DNA from 2 places in the Streptomyces nogalater genome. Region 2 is predicted to be linked to the other one. Evidence: riboswitches for the same ligand, from Rfam matches in the RefSeq annotation. Region 2 holds a riboswitch; the other holds the start of a gene.
The links. A riboswitch is a leader RNA that binds a small molecule or an ion and turns the genes downstream of it on or off. The one in region 2 is predicted to bind ZMP and ZTP.

Region 1 (14,047 bases), on a different contig from region 2:
ACCAGCCCGGCCTCGCGCAGCACCTTCATGTGGTTGGACAGGTTGGTCTGCCTGGCCCCGGTCTCCTCCACCAGGTGCGTGGTACACAGCGTCTCGCGCGCCAGCAGGGTCACGATCCGCAGCCGGAGCGGATCGCCCAGCGCCCGGATCACATCAGCATCGACTGAAGTCAGCATGCGCTGATATTTTCACATCATGGTTCGCTGATACCAGCGGATGCTGATGTCATGGGCGGCGCGCGGCCGCCGCGAGACGGGAGAGCCGTTCATGCCCGCAAGCCCCGGCGCGAAGCCGTCCGTCCTGTTCGTGTGCGTCCACAACGCCGGCCGCTCCCAGATGGCCGCCGCCTGGCTGACCCACCTGGCCGGAGACCGCGTCGAGGTCCGCTCCGCCGGCTCCGACCCGGGCGAGCAGGTCAACCCGGCCGCCGTCGCCGCGATGGCCGAGGTCGGCATCGACATCTCCGCCGAGGTCCCGAAGCTCCTCACCGTCGACGCGGTGAAGGAGTCCGACGTCTGCGTCACCATGGGGTGCGGTGACACGTGTCCCGTCTTCCCCGGCAAGCGCTACCTCGACTGGAAGCTGGACGACCCGGCCGGCCAGGGCGTCGAAGCCGTCCGCCCGATCCGCGACGAGATCAAGGTCCTGATCGAGGACCTGATCGCCGAGATCGCCCCGGCCAAGCCGTAGACGACCGGCTCGGAGTTCACCGGTAGCCGGTGACGTCCGCCGGTCTGCCCGCGTTCTGAACCTCGGTCAGGTACCGCCAGGCGTCCGGGCGGCTGCCGTCGAGGTCGGTGAAGCCGTACTCCCGTGCCAGGCCGCCGCTGGAGAGGGACACTCCGTTGAACCGGGCCACGTCCGGGTCGGCGGCCAGCGCGGCCACGGCCCGGCCGGTGAAGCGCGGGGTCTCGGAGATGGCGAAGTGCGGTTCGCGTGCCAGGGCGTCCCGCCAGTTCTCCTCGCGCACGCCGTACGCGTCGAGCATGATCTCCGAGCGCATCCAGCCCGGCGTCAGGGCCACGGCCGTCGCTCCGCGCGGCCCGAGTTCGTGGCCGAGGGCGAAGGCCATGCGCAGGACGGACGCCTTGGCGAGGTCGTAGAAGAAGTTCACGCGGTAGGTGTCGCGGTTGTACTCGGCGGTGCCGTCGGTGACCTCCACGACCAGGCCGCCGGGCCGGCGCAACAGCAGCGGCAGGGCGTAGTGGCTGGTGACGGCGTGGGTCTCGACGGCGAGGCGGAGCAGCCGTAGCCCGTTGTGGAGGTCGTGCTCCCACACGGGGGTGTCCCATTCGAAGAGGTTCTCCCCGCCCCAGATGTCGTTGACGAGGATGTCGAGGCGGCCCCGCTCGACGGCGATCCGGTCCACCAGCTGCCGTACGGCCGTGTGGTCGAGGTGGTCGGCCGGTACGGCGATGCCCCGGCCGCCGGCCTCGGTGACGAGGCCGGCGGTGTCCTCGATGGTCTCGGGGCGGTCGTACTCCGAGCGGCGGGCGCGGGTGCTGCGGCCGGTGACGTACACGGTGGCGCCGGCCGCGCCGAGTTCCACGGCGATGCCCCGGCCCGCGCCCCGCGTCGCCCCGGCGACCAGCGCCACCTTGCCGTCCAGCGGTCCTGTCATGTCCTGCCTCCCGCGTGTGGTGCGTGCTGTGCTCCGCCACTCTCGCGGGAATACCGGACATCTTCTGTCGGTGTTCCGGTGGGCGCCCGTGATCAGTGCCCGCGTTCGATCCACTCCTGGAGGTGGGGGGCCTCCGCGCCGATGGTGGTGGCGTCGCCGTGCCCGGTGAGGACCTTGGTCTCGGCCGGCAGGGTGAGGAGGCGGTCACGGAGGGAGTCGATGATGGTCGGGAAGTGGGAGAAGGAGCGTCCGGTGGCGCCCGGGCCGCCCTGGAAGAGGGTGTCGCCGGTGAACACGGTGCCGAGCCCGGGGTCGTACAGGCAGACGGCGCCCGGGGCGTGTCCGGGGGTGTGCAGGACGGTGAGGTCGGCGCCGGCGGCCTCGATGACCTGGCCGTCGAGGAGGTGCCGGTCGGGTTCGCGGTGCGGGTGGGTCTGCTTCCACAGCGGCAGGTCGTCGGGGTGCAGCCAGATCGTGGCGCCGGTCAGGTCGGCGAGTGCCGGGGCCGCGTTGACGTGGTCGTTGTGGGCGTGCGTGCACACGATGGCGGTCAGGCGTCGGTCGCCGACGGCACGGGCGATGGCCTCGGCGTCGTGGGCGGCGTCGATGACGATCACCTCCCGGTCGTCGCCGACGAGCCACACGTTGTTCTCCACGTCCCAGGTGCCGCCGTCCAGGGTGAACTGGCCGCTGGTGACGAGGCGTTCGATGCGCGCGGTCATCACAGCACCACCACCGAACGCAGCACGTCGCCGTGGTGCATCCGCTCGAACGCCTGCTCCACCTGCCCGAGTTCGATGGTCTCGGTGACGAACGCGTCGAGCGGCAGGCGGCCTTGCAGATGCAGGTCGATCAGCATGGGGAAGTCACGGCTGGGCAGGCAGTCGCCGTACCAGCTCGACTTCAGGGCGCCGCCGCGGCCGAAGACGTCCAGCAGGGGCAGTTCGAGCTTCATCTCCGGGGTGGGGACGCCGACGAGGACGACGGTGCCGGCCAGGTCGCGGGCGTAGAAGGCCTGCCGGTAGGTCTCGGGGCGGCCGACGGCCTCGATGACGACGTCGGCGCCGAACCCGCCGGTCAGTTCGCGGATCGCCTCGACGGGGTCGGTCTCCTTGGAGTTGACCGTGTGGGTGGCGCCCAGGGTGCGTGCCGTGTCCAGCTTGCGGTCGTCGATGTCCACGGCGATGACGCGGGCCGCGCCGGCCAGGTGCGACCCGGCGATGGCCGCGCCGCCGACACCACCGCAGCCGATGACGGCGACCGAGTCGCCCCGGCCGACACCGCCGGTGTTGATCGCGGCGCCGATGCCGGCCATCACCCCGCAGCCGAGGAGGCCCGCGACCGCCGGGGAGACGGCCGGGTCGACCTTGGTGCACTGGCCGGCCGCGACGAGCGTCTTCTCGGCGAAGGCGCCGATGCCGAGGGCCGGCGACAGTTCCCGGCCGGTGGCGGCGAGGGTCATCTTCTGCCGGGCGTTGTGGGTGTCGAAGCAGTACCAGGGCCGGCCGCGCAGACAGGCCCGGCACTGCCCGCACACCGCACGCCAGTTGAGGATGACGAAGTCCCCGGGGGCGACGTCGGTGACGCCCTCGCCGACCGACTCCACGACGCCGGCGGCCTCGTGGCCGAGCAGGAAGGGGAAGTCGTCGGAGATGCCGCCCTGCTTGTAGTGCAGATCGGTGTGGCAGACCCCGCAGGCCTGGACGCGTACGACGGCTTCGCCGGGCCCCGGGTCCGGCACCACGATCGTCTCGACCCGTACGGGCTCGTTCCTGCCCGGTGCGATCACGCCGCGTACTTCCTGCGCCATGGCCTGTCCCTTCATCGAATACCTTCGCCGACGACCCTACGACGCGACCGGTCGGCAGCGGGAAGGATCACGTACATGATCGCGGATCCTTCCGGCCGCCGTCGGCCGCGGCGCGGGGCGGGTCGGCGCCGGCGGACCGGGACGGCGTTCACCAGGCCGAGCACGGGCGCCGCGGGGTGATGGCCTGCTCCAGCCGGCGCAGCTGGTTCGGTTCGCGCAGGTGTTTCAGCTCCTGCACCTGGTCGCCGGCCTCCGGCACCCGATCGCGGTGCGGGGCCGGGATGTCACCGGCGGTGAGCGAGTGGAGAGCGCGGCGAGCTTTCCGGCGACGGCGGCGCCGGCGCCCGCCGTGTCCGCCTGGGACGGGCTCGCCCATGAGACGGACCGCGGCGGCCGCGCTTGCCGGGGCCGCCGGGGCGGAGGAGGCTCGTCAGGGGGGACCCGTGGCGGTCCGCTCACGGGCGGGCCGCGGGCGCCTGAAGGAGGTCACCATGGGCAGCGCGACGGGCTCCGCTTTCGACGCCGGGACACTGCGCCGGGGCATAGAGGGCAACACCGGCAACACCCTTCTGTCGCTGTACGCGGACGACGCGCGGATCCGCATCGTCGACCGTGTCCACCAGCCCAGTCATCCCACGGAACTGCACGGCCGGGTCCAGATCGCCGAGTTGCTGGACGATATCTACCGCCGCGACATGACGCACAAGCTGGAGCAGTGCGTCGTCCAGGGCGACCACGCCGCCTACAGCGAGTCCTGCGAGTACGCGGACGGCACCCGGGTCCTGGCCGAGTCGATGCTCACGCTGCGGGACGGCAAGATCGCCGATCAGCTGATCATCCAGGTGTGGGACGAGTAGCCCCGGCCCGGTGGCAAGGCAAGGTGGTCCGAAGGCCGTACGCACGCTCGGTTACGCTGTACGCGGGCCGTGACTGGCGCTGAGGTGGAGCACCACCGGGGAGCGGCCCGCGAGGTCAGCCGCGCGCCTGGGCGAGAAGAGTCGATCCAGCCCAGGAGTGTGCAGCATGACCCGGACCCAGGCCGCCCGTCTGATGGACGGCACCGCGCTCGCCCGCCGCATCGTGGAGGACACCGCGCGACGGGCCGCCGAGCTCACCGAGCGCACCGGCACCGCGCCGTGCCTGGCGACCGTGCTGGTCGGCGAGGACCCGGCGTCGGTGACCTACGTCCGCATGAAGCAGAACCGCTGCCGCAAGGCCGGCATCACCTCCCGGCACGTCGCCCTTGCGGCCACCACCACGACGGACGAACTCGTCGGCACGCTGCGGGAGTTGTCGGCCGACCGGGGGGTGCACGGGATTCTGCTCCAGCACCCGGTGGGCGACCACATCGACGAGCGGGCCGCGTTCGAGGCGATCGCGCCGGAGAAGGACGTGGACGGTGTCACCTTCGCCTCGTTCGCCACGATGAGCTTCGGGCTGCCGGGCTTCGTCTCCTGCACGCCGGGCGGCATCGTGCGGCTGCTGGACGAGTACGGCGTCGACCCGGCCGGGAAGCGGGCGGTGGTGGTGGGCCGCAGCGCGATCCTCGGCAAGCCGGTGGGCATGCTGCTGCTGGCGCGGGACGCGACCGTGACGTACTGCCACTCGCGCACCCGGGACCTGTCGGCGGCGGTCCGTGAGGCCGACATCGTCGTGGCCGCGGTGGGCCGGCCGCGGCTGATCCGCGGGCAGGACATCAAGCCGGGCGCGGTCGTGATCGACGCGGGCTACAACCCGGGCAACGTGGGCGACGTCGACTTCGACTCGGCCGTGGAACGCGCCTCGCTGATCACGCCGGTGCCGGGCGGGGTGGGCCCGATGACGATCGCCACGCTGCTGGAACAGACGGTGACGGCGGCCGGCCGGCAGCTCGGCGCCTGAGTGTGCCGCCCCGGGGCGTCGGTCACAGGCGTGCCGGGGGCTTGAGCAGGTGAGGGCCTTCTGGGTCCGGTGTGGATCGCGGCATTCACGACCGGCGCTCAGGAGGCCCTCGTGTTCCACCGCCGCCTTGCCGGTCCGGCCCGGGGCCGGTGCGGGCGGGGGCGCGTTGGGTGAGCGGGGTCGAATGAGGCGTGCCCGGGCCGCAACGCGCGACGGCGCGTCCGGTAGCGGACGGCGTGACCCTTCACGCCCGCACCGTCCACTCGAATGCAGGATGTGGTGGCCGAAAAGATCCGGAAGGATCGATGCCGCCCCGGCGAGACGACGACTCGGTGGTTCAGCGACCGTAATCGTCGTGGAATTCAGATCATCTGCGAAACGCGGGGCATTCACGGATTCGGTGGTCTAGGAGTGCCATGACGATGTCGGCTGGCGGTGTGCCGCACGCGAAAGGGCCTGTCGCCCCGGGTGACGCCGGGGTGACGTTCGCCTTCCCCGCGTCCGGCCCGGCGGAGGAGGCGGCCCGCGGTGCGGTGGTGCGGGCCGCGAACCACCTGCTGGCCCGGCAGGACGCCGGGGGGTGGTGGAAAGGCCGGTTCACGACGGACGTCAGTTATGACGCCCACGATCTCTTCCTGCGCCACTTGCTCGGAGTGCTGGACGAACGTCTGGCGAAGGCGAGCGCGCGATGGATCCGCTCGCAGCAGAGCGCGGACGGTTCCTGGGCCCTCGTCTTCGAAGGCGAGGGGCACCTGGGAACCACGGTTCAGGCGTACATCGCTCTCCGGCTCGCCGGGGACGGCCCGGACGAGGAGCACATGCTCCGGTGCGCGGCGTGGGTACGCGAACGGGGCGGTGTGGCGGCCGCCCCGCTGACGGCACGGGTATGGCTCGCCCTGCTCGGCTGGTGGAGCTGGGACGATCTGCCCGAAGTCCCACCGGAGATCATCGCCCTGCCCAAGTGGGCGCCGCTGAACATCTACTCGTTCAGCGCCGTCATGCGCCTGGCACTCGTCTCCCTCTCCGTCATCAGCGCGCATCGCCCGGTGCGGCCGGCCCCCTTCGGCATCGACGAACTCTTCGCTCCGTCCGGCGCCCCGGCCTCTTCACCGGCACCGGACAGCGGCTGGGAGAAGCTCTTCCGGCGTCTGAACGCCACCGTGCGCGTGTGCTCCAAGGGCATCCCCCGCCCGGTACGCGAAGCCGCGGCGAACGCCTGCGTCCGCTGGCTGCTGGAGCATCAGGAACAGGACGGCAGCTGGGGGGCGTGTACCCCCATGACCACGTGGGTCGTCCTCGCCCTGCACCTGCACGGCTACCCTCCGGACCATCCGGTGCTCAAAGCCGCCTGGGGCTTCCTGGAGGACTGCGGCGCGTGGCCGGAAGACGGCGTGCGGGCACTGCACACCGTCCACAGCCCGGTATGGGACACCTGTCTGTCCGCCACCGCGCTCCTCGACGCCGGCCTGGCGCCCGGTCATCCCGCGCTGGTCGAAGCCGCCGACTGGCTGCTCACCCGGCAGGCCGACCGGCAGGCCGACTGGGCCGTACGGCGGCCCCGGCTGTCCCCCGGCGGCTGGGCCTTCCAGTTCCACAATCAGAACTATCCCGACGTCGACGACACCAGCGAGGTGGTGCTCGCCCTGCGCCGCGTGAGCCATCCCGATCCGGCCCGCCTCGACGACGCGCTGGCCAGGGCGGTGCGTTGGTGTCTCGGCATGCAGAGCCGCGAGGGCGGATGGGGGGCCTTCGACGCCGACAACACCAGTACCCTCCCCGCCAAGGTCCCGTTCTTCGACTTCGGTGAGTTCTGCACCGACCCGCCCACCGCCGACATCACCGCCCACGTGGTGGAGATGCTGGCCGCGCTGGGCAGGGAACGCGATCCCCGCACCCGCCGTGCCGTCCGCTGGCTGCTCGGGCAGCAGGAGGCGAACGGTGCGTGGTACGGACGCTGGGGAGTGAACTACGTCTACGGCACGGGAACTGTCCTTCCCGCTCTCGTCGCCGCCGGCGTTCCCCGCGGCCACGCCGCCGTCCGGCGCGCCGTCGCCTGGCTGACGTCGGTACAGAACGCGGACGGCGGCTGGGGCGAGAGCTGGGAGTCGTACGCGGATCCGGCCCGCGCCGGCCGTGGCCCGTCCACCCCCTCGCAGACCGCCTGGGCGCTGCTCGGACTGCTCGCGGCGGGAGAGCGCGACAGCACCGTGGTGCGGGACGGGGTGCGCTGGCTCACCGAGCGGCAGACGGAGGACGGCACCTGGGAAGAGCTGCGGTTCACCGGCACGCTCGTGCCCGGGGCGGTGGCCATGCACTACGAGTACTACGGGCACGTCTTCCCCCTGATGGCGCTGGGCCGTTACGTCCGGCGCACGGGCGACGTATCGGTGGGCCGGCAACGGAATGAAACGACGGAGCCGAACCGGTGACCGGCCTCCCTCTGAAAGGCGCCCTGGCGATGACTGCTGAAACACTGGCGGTGGAGTCCGACTTCTTCGCGCCACGCACCGCGATCGACGATCTTTTGTTCGAGTTCCTGACGGAGAAGGCACGGACCGCTCCGGTGCCCGGCCAGTCGCCGCTCATCCTGATGCTGCGTGACTTCATCTCCGGGGGAAAGAGGGTGCGTCCGCTGCTGTGCGTGACCGGATGGATCGCGGCAGGAGGGCAGGGCGACACCACGCAGGCCGTCAGACTGGCCGCGTCCATCGAGCTGGCCCACACCTGCGCGCTCATCCACGACGACATCATGGACGCGTCCGACAGCCGCCGCGGGCGCCCCACGGTCCACCGGGCGCTGGCCGACCGGCACCACGTGCCGCAGCTCGCGCAGCAGTACGGGACCGGTGGAGCGATCCTCCTCGGCGACCTCGCCCTCGTCTGGTCAGACGAGTTGCTGCACACCACGCCCATGCCCGACGCCCACCGGGCCAGGGTGCTGCACTGCGTCGACCTGGCGCGCAGCGAACTGATCGCCGGCCAGCACCTGGACCTGCTGACCACCGGCAGGCTCCACGCGAGCGTCGAGACGCTGCTGAGCGTCATCCGCTACAAGACCGCCAAATACACCATCGAGCGCCCCCTCCAGGTGGGGGCGGCCCTCGCCGGTGCCGGTCCGGACGTCATGAACGCCTTCAGCGCCTACGGGATCCCCCTCGGGGAGGCCTTCCAGCTCAGGGACGACATCCTCGGGGTGTTCGGGGACCCGGACCGGACGGGCAAATCCCGCCTGGACGATCTACGCGAGGGCAAGTGCACCAGCCTCGTCGTCCACGCGCTGCGGGTCTGCGGACCGACGCAGGCCGGCCGGCTGCACACCCTGATCGGCGACCCCGACATCGGGGAGCAGGAAGCCGAGGAGGTCCGCGACATCCTCACCAGCACGGGAGCCCGGCGGGCGGTCGAGCGGATGATCGAGGAGAGGTACCGGCAGGCTCTGGACTCCCTCGCCCTGGCCCCTTTCCCGGCCTGCGCCGTCCGCACACTGAAGGACGTCGCGGAGGCCGTCGTACACCGCACGGCGTGACGCCGGACCGGCCGCCGGCCGGCACCAGGAGATGCCCCGGCCGTCCACCGGCCCGGCCCACCAGGGAGGTATGGATCCACAGTGATGACCTTGACCGCACCCGCGGCGGTCCTCCAGACCGCCTGGCATGAAATCCGGTTGAGCTGGCTGTTCATCAGCGCCGACCGCTGGACCACCGTCTTCCCCGCCACCTGCTTCGTGACGGCGGCCGTCGTCCACGCCCGGCTGCCCCCGTCCGAAGCCGCGGTCGCCCTGGTCTCCGGTGCGCTGTACTTCTGGTTGTTCGTCTACGAACACACCCTGGCCAACCAGCTCGTCGGCGTCGAAGAGGACCGGGTCAACAAGCCGTTCCGCCCGCTGGTCACCGGCCAGAGCAGCATCCGGGGCGCTCGGCTGCGCCTGAACGCCGTCCGGGTCCTCTTCCCCGTGTACGGGTACTGTCTGGGCGTCCTGGAGTGGGCCCTGATGTGGCAGCTCCTCTCCCTGCTCCAGCACGAGTACCGCTGGGGGCGGCACTGGCTGGGCAGGAACCTCTACGCCGGCGCCGGAGTCGTCGCCCAGCTGGCCGCCGCCTGGGAGATGGTCACCGCCATGTCGCCGGACGCCTGGCGCTGGATCGTGACCCTGGCGATCACCGTGACCCTACTGATGTCCGTCCAGGACCTCCGCGACATCACCGGCGACCGCGCGGTCCACCGCTCCACCATGCCGTTGGTCTTCGGCGAGAGACCCACCCGGGTCTTCCTGTGCGCCGGCTTCGCCGTCGGTCCCCTGGCCATCCACCACTTCCTCATGGAGCCCGCGGGCCCCCACTGGTGGATCATCGCCACGGACGTCGTCCTGTGCGGTTGGAGCCTGCTGCTCTCTATCCGGGTGCTGCTGGCGCGGGGCCGGGAACAGGACCAGCGCAGCTACCGCCTGGTGGAACAGTGGTACACCCTCGCCCTGGCCGCCTCCGTCTACACACTTCACTGACGAAAGGCCCCGACGTGACCGCAGAGGCCGCGCAGCACGTGTGCCGGCAGCCACGCCTGCGCCTCAGTGGCGTCTGGAAGGCCTACGGCCGCAGACAGCTCCTGCGCGGTGCCGACCTCGACGTGCCCGCCGGAACCCTGGTCGGCGTCGTCGGCGAGAACGGCACGGGCAAGAGCACACTGCTCCGGATCGCCATGGGACATCTGGCGCCCGACCGGGGCACGGTGGAGCGCACCGGCAAGGCGGGCTACTGCCCGCAGCACGCCGTGCTGAACGACTCGTTCACCGTCATGCAGCACCTCCGCCTCTTCCAGGCGGCCTACCGGCTGCCGACCCTCGCACGAGCCCACGAGCTGATGGACCTCCTGGCGTTCGCCGACTGCGGCCGGCAGCGCGCCGGGGAACTCAGCGGAGGCACACGGCAGAAGCTCAACCTCCTGCTCGCCCTCATGCACGATCCACAGCTCTTGGTGCTCGACGAGCCCTACCAGGGGTTCGACTGGGACACCCACCAGCGTTTCTGGTCGCTCGCCGCCCGGCTGCGCGACCAGGGCAGGTCGATCGTCGTGGTCTCGCATCTGCTGCACGACATGCATCACTTCGACGCGGTCGGCCACCTGCGCGACGGCCGTCTGGACATGGAGACAACCGCCCGATGACGTTCCGGCCCTCGGCCTACACCGAGATGCTGCGCTGCACCCTCCTCGGTCACCTGCGCAGCCGCATGGCAGTGCTCCTGGCGGTCGCCTTCATCCCCGCCTGGATCATGGTGGCGCGACTGTGCGCGCCGGACCGGACGCTGCGGTTCTCCCTGGCGTCCGCGGGCGTCGACGTCCTCGCGCCGGCGAACCATGTCAGCCAAGTGGTGAACGCTCTCGCCGCCGTCACCCTGGTCACGGGTTTCTCGATGTTCATGGAGACCTTCAAGGCCGGGGAGACGGACCGCCGACTGGTACTGGCGGGCTACCCGAAGCTCCGGATGCTGCTCGCCAAGGTCACCGCGGTCGCCCTCGTCACCGCTCTCGTCGCCGTGTACACCATGGCCGTGCTCGCCGGCTCGCTGCCGGTGAACCAACTGGGCCCGCTGGCCCTCGCGGTGTTCAGCGCCGGCCTCGCCTACGGCGGAATCGGTCTCCTGCTCGGCTCGTTGGTACGCGGCGAGCTGGAGGGCTTCTTTCTCGTCATCATGCTCAGCCTGGTCGACACCGGTCTGCAGAACCCGGTCCTGAACGTCGCCGACCTCACCGGCCTCAGCGCGCTTCCCCTGTACGGTGCGTGCCAGTCGGCGCTGGCCGCGGCCTTCACGTCCTTCACCCCCTGGTCCTACGGGCTGCTGTCGCTCGCCTGGTCCGCCGCGACCAGCGCCCTGGCCTTGCTCGCCTTCCATGTGCGCACCCGCCCGCACTGCCGGATCGCCCCCGAGGTGCTTGCCGGAACGCCCCACCCATGACCACGGCAGGCGGTGGGGGCGGGATGCGAACAGCCCCGGCCCCGAGACGAGTTCGCCGACACCCGCCGGGTGCGTCCACGCGGATCTGACACATGCGTACCGGACGATCGCGCCGCCGCGGGGGCGCCTCGGGCCACGGGAGCGGCCATAACCCCCGCCCGGCCCCGGGAGGCGGGATCACGCCGCCGCCCGCCGCACCGAACCACCCGACCGGCTGAACCCCGCCCCTGTAGCCAAGGCGGCGCCGCACCGGGAGCCACCGGTTCGGCCCGGGGTGCTGAGCAGTCCGCCCGGGCCCGGGACGGGGCCGCGCCGGTCCAGCCGGATGGCGGGACCGGTGTCCCGGGGCGAGGACGGTGGTGCGCCGGGGGTGTCAGGTGGTGGTGAGCACCATGCGGAAGCGGGCGGCGCCGGCGAGCATCTTGTCGTACGCCTCCCCGGCCCGTTCCAGCGGCATCGTCTCGGTCATCGGGCGGATGCCGTGCAGGGCGCTGAAGGCCATGGTGTCCTCGACGTCCTGCGCGGTGCCGGAGGGATGCCCGCGGACGACCCGGCCGCTCATGATCAGTTGCACCGGGCTGATGCCCAGCGGTTCGGGGGTGGCGCCGATGACGGTCAGTTCGCCGCGCGGGGCCAGGCCGTCCGCCGTCGCCGTGATGGCCTCGGAGCTGCCGGCGGTGGCCAGGACGGCCTTCGCCCCGCCGAGGGAGCCCAGCGCCTCGGCGACCGGCGTCGATGCCGTGCTGTCGACGTAGTGGTGGGCGCCGAGCCGCTTGGCGAAGTCGGCCTTCTCGGCACCCCGGGCGATCGCCACGGTCTCGAAGCCCATCGCCACCGCGTACTGCACGCCGAGATGGCCGAGGCCCCCGAGGCCGAGCACCGCGACCAGGTCGCCCGGCCCGGCCGGACCGCGCCGCAGCCCGTTGTACGTGGTCACGCCCGCGCAGGCCAGGGGTCCGGCGTCGGCCGCGGAGAGCGCGTCGGGGATCCGGGCCAGGGCGTCCACGGGTACGGTCGTCCGCTCGCCGAAGCCGCCGTCGTAGGCCCAGCCGGGGACCTTCAGGGCGGCGCACACGATGAAGTCGCCCCGGCGGCAGGACGGGCAGTGGCCGCAGGCGCCGCCGAACCAGCCGACGGCCACCCGGTCGCCGACGCTCCAGCCGCGCTCCCGGGTGCCGTCGCCCAGTTCCTCGATCCGCCCGGCGATCTCGTGCCCGGGGACCTCCGGGAAGGTCACGCCCGGCAGTCCGCCGCCGACGAACAGCGCGTCGCTGTGGCAGATCCCGCACGCCTCCACGGCGATCCGCACCTGGCCGGGGCCCGGCGGCCGGATCTCCCGTTCGGCGAGTTCGAAGGTTCCGTCCGGGGCGGTCACCTGGGCGACTCGATAGGTACTCATGGCGCTCTCCGGGAAGCGGGGCGACGGCCTTCACCCCCAGCACACCAGCTCCGGCCCGATCACGCGCGCCGAGCCGGGCCGCACCCCCGCCGACCTGCGCGAGCCCCGTCTCAGGGGGTTCCGGGGCGCCAGCCCTCCGGCCGGAGCATGCCCAGCAGCAGCCGGACCAGTTCGTCCACCACCTCCTCCAGCGTGGCGTCCACCCAGCCGGCCGTCCAGTCGTGCAGCAGCCCGTTGACACTGCCGATGAAGGCCGTGGCCGCCAGGCGGTAGTCGCGTGGCGCCGCCTCCCCGCGGGCCACGGCCGCGTCCGCCTCCGCGCGGATCAGGTCGACCCAGCGGGCGCGGCGGGCCAGGCGCTGCTCCTCCAGCCGGGGGCTGACGCCGATGATCTCCATGAAGGCGATGCGGATGCGGCGCGGGTCGCAGGTGATGTCGCGGGCGTAGGCGCGGAAGAGGACGGTGGCGCGGTCCGCCAGCGGCAGCCCGTCCGCGTCGGCGAGCGCGTCCAGGACGGCCTGTTCGGCCCAGCCGTTGACCTGGAGGTGCAGCGCGGCCAGGACGTCCTCCAGGGTGCGGAACTCCTCGTAGAACTGGCGGGTGGACAGGCCGGCGGCCTGGCTGAGGGCGGCTACCGTGGTGCCGCGGTAGCCGGGGGTGTCGCCGAACAGCCGCAGCGCCGCGTCGAGGAAGCGGCGGCGCCGCTCGGCCTGCCGTTCCTCGGCGGACCGGCCGCCGTAGCGTCCCGTCGGCGCTCTGAGCCTGCCGCCCAACGTGTCCCCCCTCCGTCGCCCCGCCGGTCGTCCATGGTCGTCCGCGGTCGTCCAATCTTGTCGTGCACGCATCTTGTCGAGAAGGCCGCCCCTTCCTTACTTTTCAGTAAGTTCACTGTGAATGCGGCCGTGTTCAGATCCCCCGGACTTTCTGCGACTCCCCGACTCCCCCGAGGAAAGAGAGCCGTCATGGCTGCCTCCAGAACCAGGCACCTGTGCTCCGTGGCCGTCGCCCTCTCCCTGGCCGTCGCCGGGCCGGCGGCCGCCGCCTCCGCGCGTACCGCCGCCCCCGACGGTCTGCGCGAGGTGCTGTTCGTCGGCAACAACTGGGACGGCACCGCCGATGTCATCCGGTCCTCCGGTGACTACGCGAGGATCGGCCGGATCAGCGTCGTCCCGGACAAGGACGCGCGGATGGCGGAGATCAACGCGGACCCGATCAAGTGGATCTACTTCCAGGCGATCCGCAACAGCGTCGGCGAGGGCCACGACCAGTTCGCCGACGACATGTACTCCACCCCGGACGGCCGGTCGGTGGTGGTGTCCCGGCCGAGCTTCGCGGACGTGGTCTCCATCGACCTGGCCAGTGGAGCGGTCAACTGGCGTTTCCCG
Region 2 (14,047 bases):
CCGGCTGATCGCCCGCCGCACCCGCACGGTGTGGCTGGCGGGGCGCCCCTCCCTCGCGCTGGAGAACGCGGCCGGGAGCCTGCGGGCGCTCGGCGCGGACGTCCACACCGTCGCCTTCGACGCGCTCGCTCCCGAGTCCCACGAGGGCGTCCTCGGCAAGGTCTTCGCCGAGGGGCCGGTCGACATGGTGCTGCTCGCCTTCGGCATCCTCGGCGACCAGGCGTACGACGAGCGTGACCCGGTCCGCGCGGTCCGGGTCGCCCAGACCAACTACACCGGGGCCGTCTCGGCGGGCCTGGTCGCCGGCCGCGCCCTCCAGGCCCAGGGCCAGGGGTGGCTCGTCGTGCTGTCCTCCGCCGCCGCCGAACGCGCCCGCCGCGCCGACTTCATCTACGGCTCCAGCAAGGCGGGCCTCGACGCGTTCGCCCAAGGGCTCGGGGACGCCCTGTACGGGACGGGCGTGCGGGTCATGGTCGTACGCCCCGGGTTCGTCCGCACCCGCGCCACGGCGGGCCGTCCGCGCGCCCCGCTCGCCACCACCCCGGAGGCGGTGGCCACGGCCGTCGAACTGGGCCTGCGGCGGGACGCGGAGACGGTGTGGGTGCCGGGCTCCCTCCGCCTGCTGACGACGGCGCTGCGGCACGCGCCCCGGGCGCTGTTCCGGCGGCTTCCGCTGTAGCGCTACGGGCGGGTCACGGCGCGACGCGCGGGGCGAGCACCTGCGCGTGCCCCGGCTGGGTCGGTACGACCAGCCCCCCGAACGTGTACTCGCGCAGCTTGCGCCAGACGCTGTCGGCGCCCTGTTCGTACAGCGCGAAGCCGGTGCACGGCCACTCGGCCGCGTAGTCCGCCAGCTCCTCGAAGGCGCGGTCCATCGCCGCCTCCTCGATGCCGTGCGCGACGGTGACGTGCGGGTGGTACGGGAAGAGCAGGTCCCGCGCCAACGGCCCGGACGCCTCCCGGATCCGCTGCTGGAGCCGGGTGCACTCCTCGGCGCCCGCCACGACGCGGACGTAGACCACCGGCGACAGCGGCCGGAAGGTGCCGGTGCCGGACAGCCGCATCGGGAACGGCCGGCCCGCCGCGGCGACCTCCGTCAGGTGCGCGTCGATCGCGGGCAGGTCGGCCTCGTCCACCTCGGTCGGCGGCAACAGCGTGACGTGGGTGGGGATGCCATGAGCCGCGGCGTCGCCGAAGCCCGCGCGCCGCTCCTGGAGCAGGCTGCCGTGAGGCTCCGGGACCGCGATCGACACGCCGATCGTTACGGTCCCCACGTCGTCTCCTGTCGTCGCGTCTGTCGTCGTCTCGGCCGGCTGGACCCGGCCGTTGGCATCGACTGTACGGCCACGGGTGTCTTGTGGGCAGGCGCGGCGGAAGTGATGTGCAGCGCTCTGCCCGCGCGGGCCCGTGCGGTCGTACGCCTCAGTGCTTGGCCGGGAGGAAACCCACGCGGTCGTACGCCTGCGCGAGGGTCTCGGCGGCGACGGCGCGCGCCTTCTCGGCGCCCTTGGCGAGGATCGCGTCCAGCGTCTCGGCGTCGTCCAGGTACTGGTGGGTGCGCTCGCGGAACGGGGTGACGAAGTCGACCATGACCTCGGCGAGGTCGGTCTTGAGCGCGCCGTACATCTTGCCCTCGTACTCCTGCTCCAGCTCGGCGACGGTCTTGCCGGTGAGCGTGGAGTAGATGGTCAGGAGGTTGGAGACGCCCGGCTTGTTCTCGGCGTCGTAGCGGATCACCGTGTCGGTGTCGGTGACCGCGCTCTTGACCTTCTTGGCCGTGGTCTTCGGCTCGTCCAGGAGGTTGATCAGGCCCTTCGGCGTGGACGCCGACTTGCTCATCTTGACCGTCGGGTCCTGGAGGTCGTAGATCTTCGCCGTCTCCTTGAGGATGTACGGCTTCGGGATCGTGAAGGTGTCGCCGAAGCGGCCGTTGAAGCGCTCGGCCAGGTCCCGGGTCAGCTCGATGTGCTGGCGCTGGTCCTCGCCGACCGGCACCTCGTGGGCCTGGTACAGCAGGATGTCCGCCACCTGGAGGATCGGGTAGGTGAACAGGCCGACGGAGGCCCGGTCGGCGCCCTGCTTGGCGGACTTGTCCTTGAACTGGGTCATGCGGGACGCCTCGCCGAAGCCGGTGAGGCAGTTCATGACCCAGGCCAGCTGGGCGTGCTCGGGGACGTGGCTCTGCACGAAGAGGGTGCAGCGGTCGGGGTCCAGACCGGCGGCCAGCAGCTGGGCCGCGGCCAGGCGGGTGTTGGCGCGCAGCTCCTTCGGGTCCTGCGGGACCGTGATCGCGTGCAGGTCGACCACCATGTAGAAGGCGTCGTGGGACTCCTGCAGGGCCACCCACTGGCGGACGGCACCGAGGTAGTTGCCGAGGTGGAACGAGCCAGCCGTGGGCTGGATGCCGGAGAGCACGCGAGGTCGGTCAGCCATGTTTTTCATTGTCGCAGAGAGTGTGAAGGGTTCGGTGCGTGGGGAACTGCGGGCCGCCTGTGGCTGCTCGCGCCCGCGCGGCGGGGCCGCATGTCGCATGCGGCCCCGCGCCCCTTACGGGGCTCTTCAGCCGAGGTCGACCTGCGGGTAGAGCGGGAAGCCCGCCACCAGGTCCGTGGCGCGGTGGGCGATCTCGTCGGCGACCTTCTCGTCCAGGACGTGGCTCGCCTTGGACGGGGCGCCGGACTTGGTGGTGCCCGGCTCGGTGGTGGTCAGGACGCGGTCGATCAGGGCCGCGACCTCGTCCATCTCCGCCGTGCCGAGGCCGCGGGTGGTCAGCGCGGGGGTGCCGACGCGGATGCCGGAGGTGTACCAGGCGCCGTTCGGGTCGGCCGGGATGGCGTTGCGGTTGGTGACGATGCCCGAGTCGAGCAGGGCCGCCTCGGCCTGACGGCCGGTGAGGCCGTAGGAGGTGGCGACGTCGATCAGGTTGAGGTGGTTGTCCGTGCCGCCGGTGACGAGGGTGGCGCCGCGGCGCGTCAGGCCCTCGGCGAGGGCGCGGGAGTTGTCGACGATGCGCTGGGCGTAGTCCCGGAAGGCGGGCTGCCGGGCCTCGGCGAGGGCGACGGCCTTGGCGGCCATGACGTGCGGGAGCGGGCCGCCGAGGACCATCGGGCAGCCGCGGTCCACCTGGTCCTTGAGGGAGTCGTCGCACAGCACCATGCCGCCGCGCGGGCCGCGCAGCGACTTGTGGGTGGTGGTGGTGACGATCTGGGCGTGCGGGACCGGGTCGAAGTCGCCGGTGAGGACCTTGCCCGCGACCAGGCCGGCGAAGTGGGCCATGTCGACCATGAGGGTGGCCCCGACCTCGTCGGCGATCTCCCGCATGATCCGGAAGTTCACCAGCCTCGGGTAGGCGGAGTAGCCCGCGACGATGATCAGCGGCTTGAACTCGCGGGCCTGGGCGCGCAGGGCGTCGTAGTCGATCAGGCCGGTGGCGGGGTCGGTGCCGTAGGAGCGCTGGTCGAACATCTTGCCGGAGATGTTCGGGCGGAAGCCGTGGGTGAGGTGGCCGCCGGCGTCCAGGGACATGCCGAGCATGCGCTGGTTGCCGAAGGCCTGGCGCAGCTCGGCCCAGTCGGCGTCGGTGAGGTCGTTGATCTGGCGGGCGCCGGCCTTCTCCAGGAAGGGCACCTCGACGCGGTCGGCGAGGACGGCCCAGAAGGCGACGAGGTTGGCGTCGATGCCGGAGTGCGGCTGGACGTAGGCGTGGCGGGCGCCGAAGAGCTCGCGGGCGTGTTCGGCGGCGAGGGCCTCGACGGTGTCGACGTTGCGGCAGCCGGCGTAGAAGCGGCGGCCGACGGTGCCCTCGGCGTACTTGTCGCTGAACCAGTTGCCCATCGCGAGCAGGGTGGCCGGGGAGGCGTAGTTCTCGGACGCGATCAGCTTGAGCATCCCGCGCTGGTCGGCGACCTCCTGGCCGATGGCGTCGGCGACGCGCGGCTCCACGGCGCGGATCACGTCGAGGGCGGCGCGGAAGGCGGTGGACTCGGTGGAGAGGGGGGCGGCGTTCTCGGGCATCGGGGACCTCCGGACGGTGTGCGTACAGCGTTCACGTTCGGCCCAGGCGCACGGCACTCTTACCGCTCGGGCCGCTCCCTGATGGTCTGTCCCATCCCAGCGCGCCAGTCACGGCCCGGGTGTCAGCCTACCGGGCGCGCCGGGCGGGGAAGATCCCGCGTCCACCATGCGAGCGGGGTTAAGAAGGAGGTCATCGTCGTATCCGGGCCGATCCGGGAGAGTCCGTGACCGCTGCCGAAGAAGACCTCATCGCCCTCGCCGACGCGCACTGCGCGCCCACCTACGATCCGCTGCCGGTGGTGATCGCCACGGGCGAGGGGGCGTGGCTGACGGATGTGGCCGGGCGGCGGTATCTGGACCTGCTGGCCGGTTACTCGGCGCTGAACTTCGGGCACGGCCATCCGCGGCTGGTCGAGGCGGCCCGGCGGCAGCTTCAGCGGCTGACGCTGACCTCCCGCGCCTTCCACCACGACCGGTTCGCGGCGTTCTGCGCGGAGCTGGCCGAGCTGTGCGGGATGGAGATGGTGCTGCCGGCGAACACGGGCGCGGAGGCGGTGGAGAGCGCGGTCAAGACGGCCCGGAAGTGGGGCTACCGGGTGAAGGGGGTGCCTGCGGAGATGGCGAAGATCGTCGTGGCGGGCGGCAACTTCCACGGCCGTACGACGACCGTCATCAGCTTCTCCACGGATCCCGCGGCGCGGGCGGACTTCGGGCCGTACACGCCGGGGTTCGAGATCGTGCCGTACGGCGACCTGACGGCGATGCGGGGGGCGCTGACGGAGAACACGGTGGCGGTGCTGCTGGAACCGGTGCAGGGCGAGTCGGGGGTGATCGTGCCGCCGGCCGGTTATCTGGCGGGGGTGCGGGAGCTGACCCGCGAGCGGAACGTGCTCTTCGTCGCCGACGAGGTCCAGTCCGGGCTGGGCCGGACCGGGCGGACCTTCGCGTGCGAGAACGAGGGGGTCGTGCCGGATGTGTACGTCCTGGGCAAGGCGCTGGGCGGCGGGATCGTGCCGGTGTCGGCGGTGGTGTCGAGCGCGGCGGTGCTCGGGGTGTTCCGGCCGGGTGAGCACGGGTCGACGTTCGGCGGGAATCCGCTGGCCTGCGCGGTGGCGCTGGAGGTGATCGCGATGCTGCGGACCGGGGAGTACCAGGAGCGGGCGGCCCGGCTGGGCGAGCGGCTGCACCGGCTGCTGGGCGAGCTGGCCGGGACGGGCCGGGTGACGGCGGTGCGCGGGCGGGGGCTGTGGGCCGGGGTGGACGTCTCCCCCGCGGTGGGCACCGGGCGGGAGATCGCCGAGCGGCTGCTGGCCCGTGGGGTCCTGGTCAAGGAGACCCACGGGGCGACGATCCGGATCGCGCCGCCGCTGGTGATCGGCGAGGACGATCTGGACTGGGGCGTGGAACAGCTGCGGGCGGTGCTGCTCGGCGCCTGATCAGCGCAGGGGGAGGTCGGTGCCGCGCTCGTCCGCGGGCCGGGGCCCGAAGATACGCCGGTCGGATTCCTCGATGGCCACGTCGTTGATGCTCGCCTCGCGGCGGCGCATCAGGCCGTGGGCGTCGAACTCCCACAGTTCGTTGCCGTAGGAGCGCCACCACTGCCCGTCGGTGTCGCGGCACTCGTACTGGAAGCGGACGGCGATGCGGTCCTCGTGGAAGCTCCACAGGCTCTTGCGCAGCGCGTAGTCGAGTTCCCGGCGCCATTTGGCGGTGAGGAAGGCGACGATCTCCTCCCGGCCGGTGAGGAACCGGTCGCGGTTGCGCCAGACGGAGTCCTCGGTGTAGGCGAGGGCCACCCGGTGGGGGTCGCGGGTGTTCCAGGCGTCCTCGGCCGCCTGGACCTTCTGCCGGGCGGTTTCCAGGGTGAACGGCGGGTAGGGCGGGCGTCCTTCGGGCACGGCGGCCTCCTATGGTCGAGAACGGTCGTTCTCCATCGCTGCGGCTAAGGTAGAGAACGACCGTTCTCAACGTCAAGGAGACACCGAGGAGCCCGGATGCCCGCCCCCGCCACCGAGGAACAGGACCACCTGGACCGCGAGACACTGCTGGACACCGCCGAGACGCTCTTCTACGCGCACGGCTTCCAGACGGTCGGCATGGACCGGGTCCGGGAGACGTCCGGACTGCCCCTGAAACGGATCTACCGGCTCTTCCCGACCAAGGAGGACCTGGTCGTCGCCATGCTCCGGCGCCGCGACCGGCGCTGGCGGGAGAGCCTGGCCGCCCACGTGGAGCGCGTCACCGACCCCCGCGAACGGGTCCTGGCGGTCTTCGACTGGCTCGCCGCGTGGTTCGCCGAGCCCGGCTTCCGCGGCTGCGCCTGGATCAACGCCCACGGGGAGCTGGGCGCCACCTCGGAGGCGGTCCTGACCGAGGTCCGCTCCCACAAACGCGCCTTCCACGCCCAGCTCGCCTCCTGGGTCAACGCCACGGGCCTCCCGCTCACCGAACCCGTCCACCTACTCGCCGAGGGCGCCATGGTCACAGCGGGCATCACAGGCGACCCGTCGGCGGCGGGACACGCGCGGGGGGCGGTGGAGGCGCTGTTCGGGGGCGCGGCGGCCTAGAGGATCACGTGGGGCAGGAAGCGGGCGTACTCGTCGGTGATCAGGCCCGTGGATTCGCGGATGCCGAGGCCCGCCGGTTCGCCGGCGACGATCCAGGTGCCCAGGACGACGTGGTTGCCGTCGAAGGCGGGGAGGGGGGACAGCTGCTGGTAGCAGCAGGGGTCCTCGCGCAGGGGTGGCGGGGTGTTCGGCTCGTGGACCGTGATGCCCTCGCCCTCGCGGCCCAGCAGGGGCTTCGCCACGTAGCCGGTGGTGGTGGCCAGGTCGCGGGGGCCGTCGAGGTAGGCGGGGAGGAGATGGGGATGGCCGGGGTACAGCTCCCACAGGATCGCCAGCAGGGCCTTGTTGCTCAGCAGCATCTTCCAGGCCGGCTCGATCCACAGGGTGCTGCCGGTGCCGCCGCCGTTGTCCAGGGTGTCCAGGACGTGGCCGCCGAAGGCGTCGGTGGTGAGCCACTCCCAGGGGTAGAGCTTGAAGATGCCCCGGATGAAGCGGAGCCGGTTGTCGACGAAGCGGCCGGAGAGGGAGTCCCAGCCGATCTCCTCCATGGCGAGCCAGTCGGTGGCCAGGCCGGCCTGCTCCGCCGTCTCCTTCAGATAGGCGACCGTCATCAGGTCCTCGCCGAGTTCGTCGGCGGCGGAGTGCGCGAAGTGCAGCAGGGCGCCGGGCGGCAGCAGCGCGGCCTGGGCGCGCCAGGCTTCCACCAGGCGTTCGTGCAGGGAGTTCCACTGGTCGGCGCCGGGAAAACGCTCCTCCATCCAGAACCACTGCGGGGAGGCCGCCTCCACCAGCGAGGTGGGCGTGTCCGCGTTGTACTCCAGCAGCTTCGCCGGGCCGGTGCCGTCGTAGCGCAGGTCGAACCGGCCGTAGACGGACGGCAGTTCGGCGCGGCGGTGCCAGGAATCGGTGACCGCGGCGGCCACCCGCCCGTCGGTGATGCCAAGGTCGGCCAGCCGGTCCTCGGCCACGATGTGCGCCGCCGCCGCGAGGCACATGCGGTGCAGTTCCGCGACGGTCTCCTCCAGCGCCTCGACCTCCTTGAGGGAGAAGACGTAGTAGGCGCTCTCGTCCCAGTACGGCCGCAGCGAGTCGTCGGGGTACCGGGTGAGGGGATAGACGAGGCCCTGGGCCTCGACGGTCTGCTGCCAGCCGGGGCGGGGGGTCGTGGTACGGCGTTCCATGCGCGTCCTCCGGTCAGCCGCCGGAGGAGCCGTGGCCGCCGCCGAAGCCGCCGCGGCTCACCCCGCCGTTGTCGTACGACGAACCACCCGAGCCGCCGCTTCCCGAACCTCCGCCCGACCCGCCGGACTTGTAGAAGGAACCGCCGTCGACCCAGCCGTTCTTCTCCTTGCCCTCGTAGTACCAGGCGGCGTTGACCGGTCGCTCGGCGCCCTTCCTGACGGGCTTCTTCCTGCCCGAGGAGGAGCCGCCGCTCCCGCCCGACGTCTTGCAGTCCTTGTCGGAGACGACCTTGTAGCCCTTGGAGACGTCGTAACTGTCGCGGTCCACACAGCGCTTGTCCGGGTCGGACGAGCAGGCGGTGAGGGCGGCGGCCAACAGGCCCATGCCGCCCAGGACGACCGTTCCGGAGCGCAGTTGCCGTGCGGTGTGCGCCATGATGTGTCTCCCCCGTCGGACGAGTGTTCGGCGGCCAGCCTAGAGACGGGGCGCGCGTACACCCAACCGGGGTGGCCCGCGGGCGCGCCCGCGCCGCTACGGCAGCACCCGGCACAGTGCCTCCAGCGCGCCCGCCCACGCGCTCTGTGGAGGGGTGCCGTAGCCGACCACCAGGGCGTCCGAGGGGTCGGCCGGCGCGTCGGGGTGGCGGTAGTAGGACAGGCCGTGCAGGGCCAGGCCCTGGAGGCCGGCCGCCTGGACCACCGGCTGTTCCAGGCCCGGCGGGAGCCGCAGCACCGCGTGCAGCCCGGCCGCGATGCCCGTGACCCGCACCGCCGGCGCCCGGTGGGCCACGGCCGCGGCGAGGGCGTCCCGGCGGCGCCGGTAGCGCAGGCGGGCGGAGCGGACGTGCCGGTCGTAGGCACCGGACGTGAGGAACTCGGCCAGCGTCAGCTGGTCCAGCGCCCCGCAGGTGTCGACGTGGCCCTTGGCCGCCACCGCCTCCTCCGCCAGGGCCGGCGGCAGCACCATCCAGCCCAGCCGCAGCCCGGGCGCGAGGGACTTGCTGGCGGTGCCCAGATAGACCACCCGGTCGGGGTCCAGGCCCTGGAGGGCGCCGACCGACTGGCGGTCGTAGCGGAACTCGCCGTCGTAGTCGTCCTCCAGCACCAGGGCGCCGGTGCGCCGCGCCCAGTCCACGACGGCGGCCCGCCGGTCGGGGTGCAGCGGGGTGCCCGTCGGGAACTGGTGGGCCGGGGTGAGCAGGACCGCCGCGGCACCGTCCGCCGCGCGCGGGTCGGTGCCGAGCGCGTCGTAGGGCAGCGCGGGGGTGGCCAGGCCCGCCGCGCGCAGCAGCCGCCAGTGGACGTCGAGGCCGTAGGACTCCACCGCGACCGTGTCCGCCCCGCGCGCCCGCAGCATCGCGCCGAGGACGCGCAGCGCGTGCGAGGTGCCGGCGGTGATCACGACGGTGTCCGGGGTGGCGCGCACGCCCCGGACCCGGGCGAGGTAGCCGGCGAGGGCGGTGCGCAGCTCGCGCCGGCCGCGCGGGTCGCCGTAGCCGAGCGCGTCGAAGGGGGCCGTGGCCAGCGCCCGGCGGGCGGCTTTCAGCCACTCGGCGCGCGGGAAGGCGGCGAGGTCGGGAGTGCCGGGGACCAGGCTGTGGGCGGGGCGGCCGGGCTCCCGGCGGCCCGGCCCGGACGGGGCGGGCGGCGGGGCCACCACCCGGTCCGCCACCCGGGTGCCGGAGCCCTGCCGGGCGGTGAGCCAGCCCTCCGCTACCAGGTCGGCGTAGGCCTCGGCGACGGTGTTGCGGGCGATGCCGAGGTCGGCGGCGAGGGTCCGGGAGGACGGCAGCCGGGTGCCGGGGGCGAGCCGGCCGGTGCGCACCGCGTCCCGCAGGGCGTCGGTCAGGCCCCGGCGCACACCGCCCGCGAGGGCCGGTTCGAGATGCAGGTCGACGCCCAAAGTGGCCCATGATTCCGCCATGGGAATGGACCATACCTCTGGGCTGCCTCGCTTCTAGGGTCGAAGACATGAGCACTCACGAACAACCCGTCACCTACGCCCCCGAGGAGCCGGCGCGGCTGCGCTGGGCCCAGCACGCGCCCGAGGTCTACAAGGCGATGATCCAGCTGGACGCCGTCGCCAACCAGGGCCTGGACCCCCGGCTGCGCGAGCTGGTCAAGATCCGCGCCTCCCAGGTCAACCACTGCGCGCGCTGCCTCGACATGCACTCCAAGGACGCCCTCGCGGCCGGCGAGAGCGTGGAGCGGATCATCCAGCTCGGCGCCTGGGAGGAGTCCCGGCACTTCTACACCGAGAAGGAGCTGGCGGCGCTGGAGCTGACCGACGCGATCACGGTCCTGACGGACGGGTTCGTGCCGGACGAGGTCTACGAGCGGGCCGCCAAGCACTTCGACGAGGCCGAACTCTCCCAGCTGATCGCCGCCATCGCCGTCATCAACGCCTGGAACCGGTTCGGCGTGTCCACCCGGACGCCTCCGGGCCACTACCACCCGGGGCAGCACAAGTGAACCGTACCCAGCTGCTCGACCCGAAGGTCTTCCAGGCGATGGCCGCCGTCAGCGCGGCGGCCAAGAAGGGGCTCGGCGACCTCGGCCTGGCCGAACTGGTGATGATCCGCGCCTCGCAGATCAACCACTGCGCGTTCTGCCTCGACATGCACCTGGGCCTGGCCCGGCGGCACGGCGAGTCGGAGGACCGCATCCACTTCCTGAACGCCTGGGAGGAGACCGAGGGCCTGTACAGCGAGCGGGAGCGGGCCGCGCTGGCGCTGACCGAGGCGGTCACCGTGCTCACGGCGGGCTTCGTTCCCGACGAGGTGTACGAGGCCGCCGCCAAACACTTCGACGAGGCGGAACTCTCCCACCTCATCGCCCTGATCACCGTCATCAACGGCTGGAACCGCCTGATGGTCAGCCGCCGGGTTCCACCGGGAGGGCGGCAGCCATGAGCAAGGCGGAGGAGTTCCGCGCCCTGCACCGGGGGCGCGCCCCGGGCGATCCGCTGGTGCTGCCCGGACCGTGGGACGCCGCCGCCGCGCGGGTCTTCGCGGAGGCCGGGTTCCCGGCGCTGGCCACGCCGAGCGCGGGGGTGGCCGCCTCCCTCGGGTACGAGGACGGGGCCACCCCGGCCGACGAGATGTTCGCGGCCGTCGCCCGGATCGCGCGGGCGGTGGACGTACCGGTCTCGGCGGACGTGGAGGGCGGTTACGGGCTCGCGCCCGCGGAGCTGGTCGAACGGCTGCTGGAAGCCGGTGTCGTGGGCTGCAACCTTGAGGACTCCGACGGGGGTGTCCTCAAGGACCCGCACGCGCACGCCGAGTTCCTCGCCGGGGTGCGGGAGGCCGCCGCCGGCCGGCTGTTCGTCAACGCCCGCGTCGACGTCTTCGTCCACGGCGACGGCGATCCGGAACGGGCCATCGAGCGGGCCGCGCTGTACCGCGCGGCGGGCGCCGACTGCGTGTACCCGATCCTCGCCCCGGCGGACGTGGTGCCGCTGCTGCGGTCGGGGATCGAGGGCCCGCTGAACCTGATGGGCCGGCCGGCCGGGGACGGCCCCTCGCCCGCCGCGCTCGGCGAACTCGGGGCCACCCGGGTCACGTTCGGACCGGGCCTCCAGCGGCGGGCGACGGCCGTGCTGCGGGAGATCGCGGCCGGGCTGCTGCCGTAGGGCCCACCGGGACTACCGGATCCGCCGGCGTCGGCCGGGGGCGGCGGCGTCGGCCGGGGGCGGCGGCGTCGGCCGGGGGCGGCGGCGTCGGCCGGGGGCGGCGGGTCAGGTCAGCCACTTCTTCCAGACGGACGGGTGGCCGTCCACCCACTTCTTCGCCGCCTCGGCCGGGGACAGCTTCTGTTCGGCGATCATCAGGGCCACCTCGTTCTGGTCCTCGGTGGTCCACCGGAACTTCCTCAGGAAGGCCGCCGCCTTGCCGCCGGACTTCGCGAAGCCCGCGTTGAGGTACTTCTTCAGCGGGGTGTGCGGGTAGCCGCAGGCCACCTTCGCCGGGTCCGCGTCGCAGCCCTCCTTGTACGGCGGCAGCCTCACCTCTGTCATCGGCACCTTCTCGAACAACCACTGGGGTGCGTACCAGTACGTCAGGAAGGGCTTCTTCTCCTTGGCGAACCGCTTGATCTGGGTGATCTGCGCGGCCTCGGAGCCGGCGAAGACGACCTGGTAGTCCAGTTTCAGGTTCTTCACCAGGGCCTTGTCGTGGGTGACGTAGGACGGGGAACCGTCCATCAGCTGGCCCTTGCCGCCGCTCTCGGCGGTGCGGAACAGCGAGGCGTACTTGTCCAGGTTCCGCCAGTCGGTGATGTCCGGGTGCCGCTTCGCGAGGTAGGTCGGCACGAACCAGCCGATGTGGCCGGTCACCCCGAGGCCGCCGCCGGACACGACCGTCCCCTTCTCCTCGACGTAGCGCTTCTCCTGCTCCGGGTGACCCCAGTCCTCCAGGAGCGCGTCGACCCGGCCCTGGCTGAGCGCGTCCCAGGCCGGCACCTCGTCCACCTGGACGGTGTCGACGCGGTAGCCGAGCTTGTGCTCCAGGATGTACTGGACGACGGCCGCGTCGGCCTGTGCGCCCACCCAGGACTGCACGGACAGCGTGACCGTCTTCGCGCCCCGGGCGTTGGCGAACGGGCTGGCCTGCTTGGTCATGTCGGCGGCGCCGCAGCCGGTGGTCAGGGCCAAGGCGGCCACGGCGGCCGTGATCGCGGTACGGCGCATGTCAGGCTCCCTTCCCCGCGCGGCGCCGGGTCGGCTGGGTCACCCGGTCGAGCATCAGGCCCAGGCAGACGATGGCGGCGCCGGCCACCAGGCCGGTGGCGAGGTCGCCCTGGGCGAGGCCGAAGGCGACGTCGTAGCCGAGGGCGCCGCCGCCGACCAGGCCGCCGATGATGACGACGGCGAGGACCAGGACCACGCCCTGGTTGACGGCGAGCAGCAGCGCGCGCCGGGCGAGCGGGAGCTGCACCTGCCACAGCTGCTGCCGTCCGGTCGCGCCGAGCGAGCGCGCGGACTCCAGCGCGGCCTGGTCGACCTGGCGCAGGCCCTGCGCGGTGATCCGGACGACGGCCGGCAGGGCGTAGACGACGGCCGCGGCGACGGCGGGGGCGCGGCCGACGCCGAACAGGGCGACGACCGGGATCAGGTACACGAACTGCGGCATGGTCTGGAAGACGTCCAGCACCGGGCGCAGGGCGCGGTCGACGCGGTCGCTGCGGGCCGCGGCGACACCGGTGGCCAGGCCCAGTACGAGGGTGACGGCGACGGCGGCCAGCACCTGGGAGAGGGTGTCGAGCGACGGCTCCCACACGCCGAGCACACCGATCGCGGCCATGGCGAGGACGGCGGTCAGCGCGGTGCGCCAGGTGCCGATGAGCCAGGCCAGGGCGGCGACCACGAGCAGCACCGACCACCAGGGCATCCCCTGGAGTCCGGCGCGGACCGGGTCGAGGACCCAGGTGGTGAAGTGACCCGCCCAGTCGGCGGTGCCGCCGACGACCGGGACACCGGAGTAGAGGTGGTCGGTCATCCAGTCGACGGCCCGGTTGACCGCTCCGGCGATGTCCAGGGTCCAGCCGGCGGGCCAGTCGGTCGCGCCGAGCAGCCGGGCGGCGAGGGCGGCGGCGACGGTGCCGGCCAGGGTGAGGGCCCAGCCGGTGATCCTCGGCCGGCCGGCGGACTCCGGGCGGGAGGCGGTCTTCGGGCGGGCGGTGGCGTCGCCCGCCGCACCGGTGAGCCGGTCCAGCACGATGGCGAGCAGGACGAGGGGGATGCCGGCGGCCAGGGCCGCGCCGACGTCGACCGAGGCGAGCGCCTGGTAGACGCGGTCGCCGAGGCCGCCGGCGCCGATGACGGCGGCGATGACGGCCATGGACAGCGCCATCATGATCGTCTGGTTGAGGCCCAGCAGCAGCTCCTGCCGGGCCAGCGGGATCCGGGCGGTCAGCAGCCGCTGGCGGCGGGTGGCGCCGAGCGACTCCACGGCCTCCAGGACTTCGGGGTCGGCCCCGCGCAGGCCGAGCGCGGTGAGCCGGGCCATCGGCGGGGCGGCGTAGACGACGGTGGCGAGGACGGCCGCGGGGACGCCGATGCCGAAGACCAGGACGACGGGGAGGAGGTAGGCGAAGGCCGGGAGCACCTGCATGGTGTCCAGCACCGGGCGCAGGGCGCGGTCGAGCCGGTCGGAGAGGCCGGCGGCGAGACCGAGGAGCGCGCCGACGACGACGGAGGCGAGGACCGCCACGACCATCAGGGCGAGGGTCTGCATGGTCGGCACCCACATGCCGAGGGCTCCGCAGACCAGGAAGGCGAGGGCCGTC

Region 1: it holds a riboswitch for ZMP and ZTP, as region 2 does, so the genes downstream of both, ABD350_RS16560 (bifunctional 5,10-methylenetetrahydrofolate dehydrogenase/5,10-methenyltetrahydrofolate cyclohydrolase) here and ABD350_RS22295 (glycine hydroxymethyltransferase) in region 2, are expected to answer to the same signal.

The regions. Positions count from the first base shown of each region.
Region 1 is NZ_BAAASM010000020.1:195,161-209,207, reverse strand. Features, by position in the region: gene ABD350_RS16595 (ArsR/SmtB family transcription factor) at 1-176, opposite strand, end outside; gene ABD350_RS16590 (arsenate reductase ArsC) at 268-690, shown strand; gene ABD350_RS16585 (SDR family oxidoreductase) at 707-1,621, opposite strand; gene ABD350_RS16580 (MBL fold metallo-hydrolase) at 1,714-2,343, opposite strand; gene ABD350_RS16575 (S-(hydroxymethyl)mycothiol dehydrogenase) at 2,343-3,431, opposite strand; gene ABD350_RS16570 (hypothetical protein) at 3,580-3,807, opposite strand; gene ABD350_RS16565 (nuclear transport factor 2 family protein) at 3,923-4,288, shown strand; ZMP/ZTP riboswitch at 4,348-4,428, shown strand; gene ABD350_RS16560 (bifunctional 5,10-methylenetetrahydrofolate dehydrogenase/5,10-methenyltetrahydrofolate cyclohydrolase) at 4,455-5,312, shown strand; gene shc (squalene--hopene cyclase) at 5,729-7,741, shown strand; gene ABD350_RS16550 (polyprenyl synthetase family protein) at 7,771-8,838, shown strand; gene stsC (somaliensene A/B synthase) at 8,923-9,813, shown strand; gene ABD350_RS16540 (ATP-binding cassette domain-containing protein) at 9,870-10,472, shown strand; gene ABD350_RS16535 (ABC transporter permease) at 10,469-11,263, shown strand; gene ABD350_RS16530 (alcohol dehydrogenase catalytic domain-containing protein) at 11,637-12,662, opposite strand; gene ABD350_RS16525 (TetR/AcrR family transcriptional regulator) at 12,773-13,435, opposite strand; gene ABD350_RS16520 (YncE family protein) at 13,625-14,047, shown strand, end outside.
Region 2 is NZ_BAAASM010000032.1:178,764-192,810, reverse strand. Features, by position in the region: gene dprE2 (decaprenylphospho-beta-D-erythro-pentofuranosid-2-ulose 2-reductase) at 1-679, shown strand, start outside; gene ABD350_RS22305 (2'-5' RNA ligase family protein) at 693-1,274, opposite strand; gene trpS (tryptophan--tRNA ligase) at 1,423-2,442, opposite strand; gene ABD350_RS22295 (glycine hydroxymethyltransferase) at 2,560-4,014, opposite strand; ZMP/ZTP riboswitch at 4,048-4,136, opposite strand; gene rocD (ornithine--oxo-acid transaminase) at 4,239-5,450, shown strand; gene ABD350_RS22285 (nuclear transport factor 2 family protein) at 5,451-5,912, opposite strand; gene ABD350_RS22280 (TetR/AcrR family transcriptional regulator) at 6,009-6,581, shown strand; gene ABD350_RS22275 (glutathionylspermidine synthase family protein) at 6,578-7,762, opposite strand; gene ABD350_RS22270 (hypothetical protein) at 7,776-8,198, opposite strand; gene pdxR (MocR-like pyridoxine biosynthesis transcription factor PdxR) at 8,295-9,686, opposite strand; gene ABD350_RS22260 (carboxymuconolactone decarboxylase family protein) at 9,734-10,234, shown strand; gene ABD350_RS22255 (carboxymuconolactone decarboxylase family protein) at 10,231-10,674, shown strand; gene ABD350_RS22250 (isocitrate lyase/PEP mutase family protein) at 10,671-11,393, shown strand; gene ABD350_RS22245 (ABC transporter substrate-binding protein) at 11,499-12,449, opposite strand; gene ABD350_RS22240 (ABC transporter permease) at 12,451-14,047, opposite strand, start outside.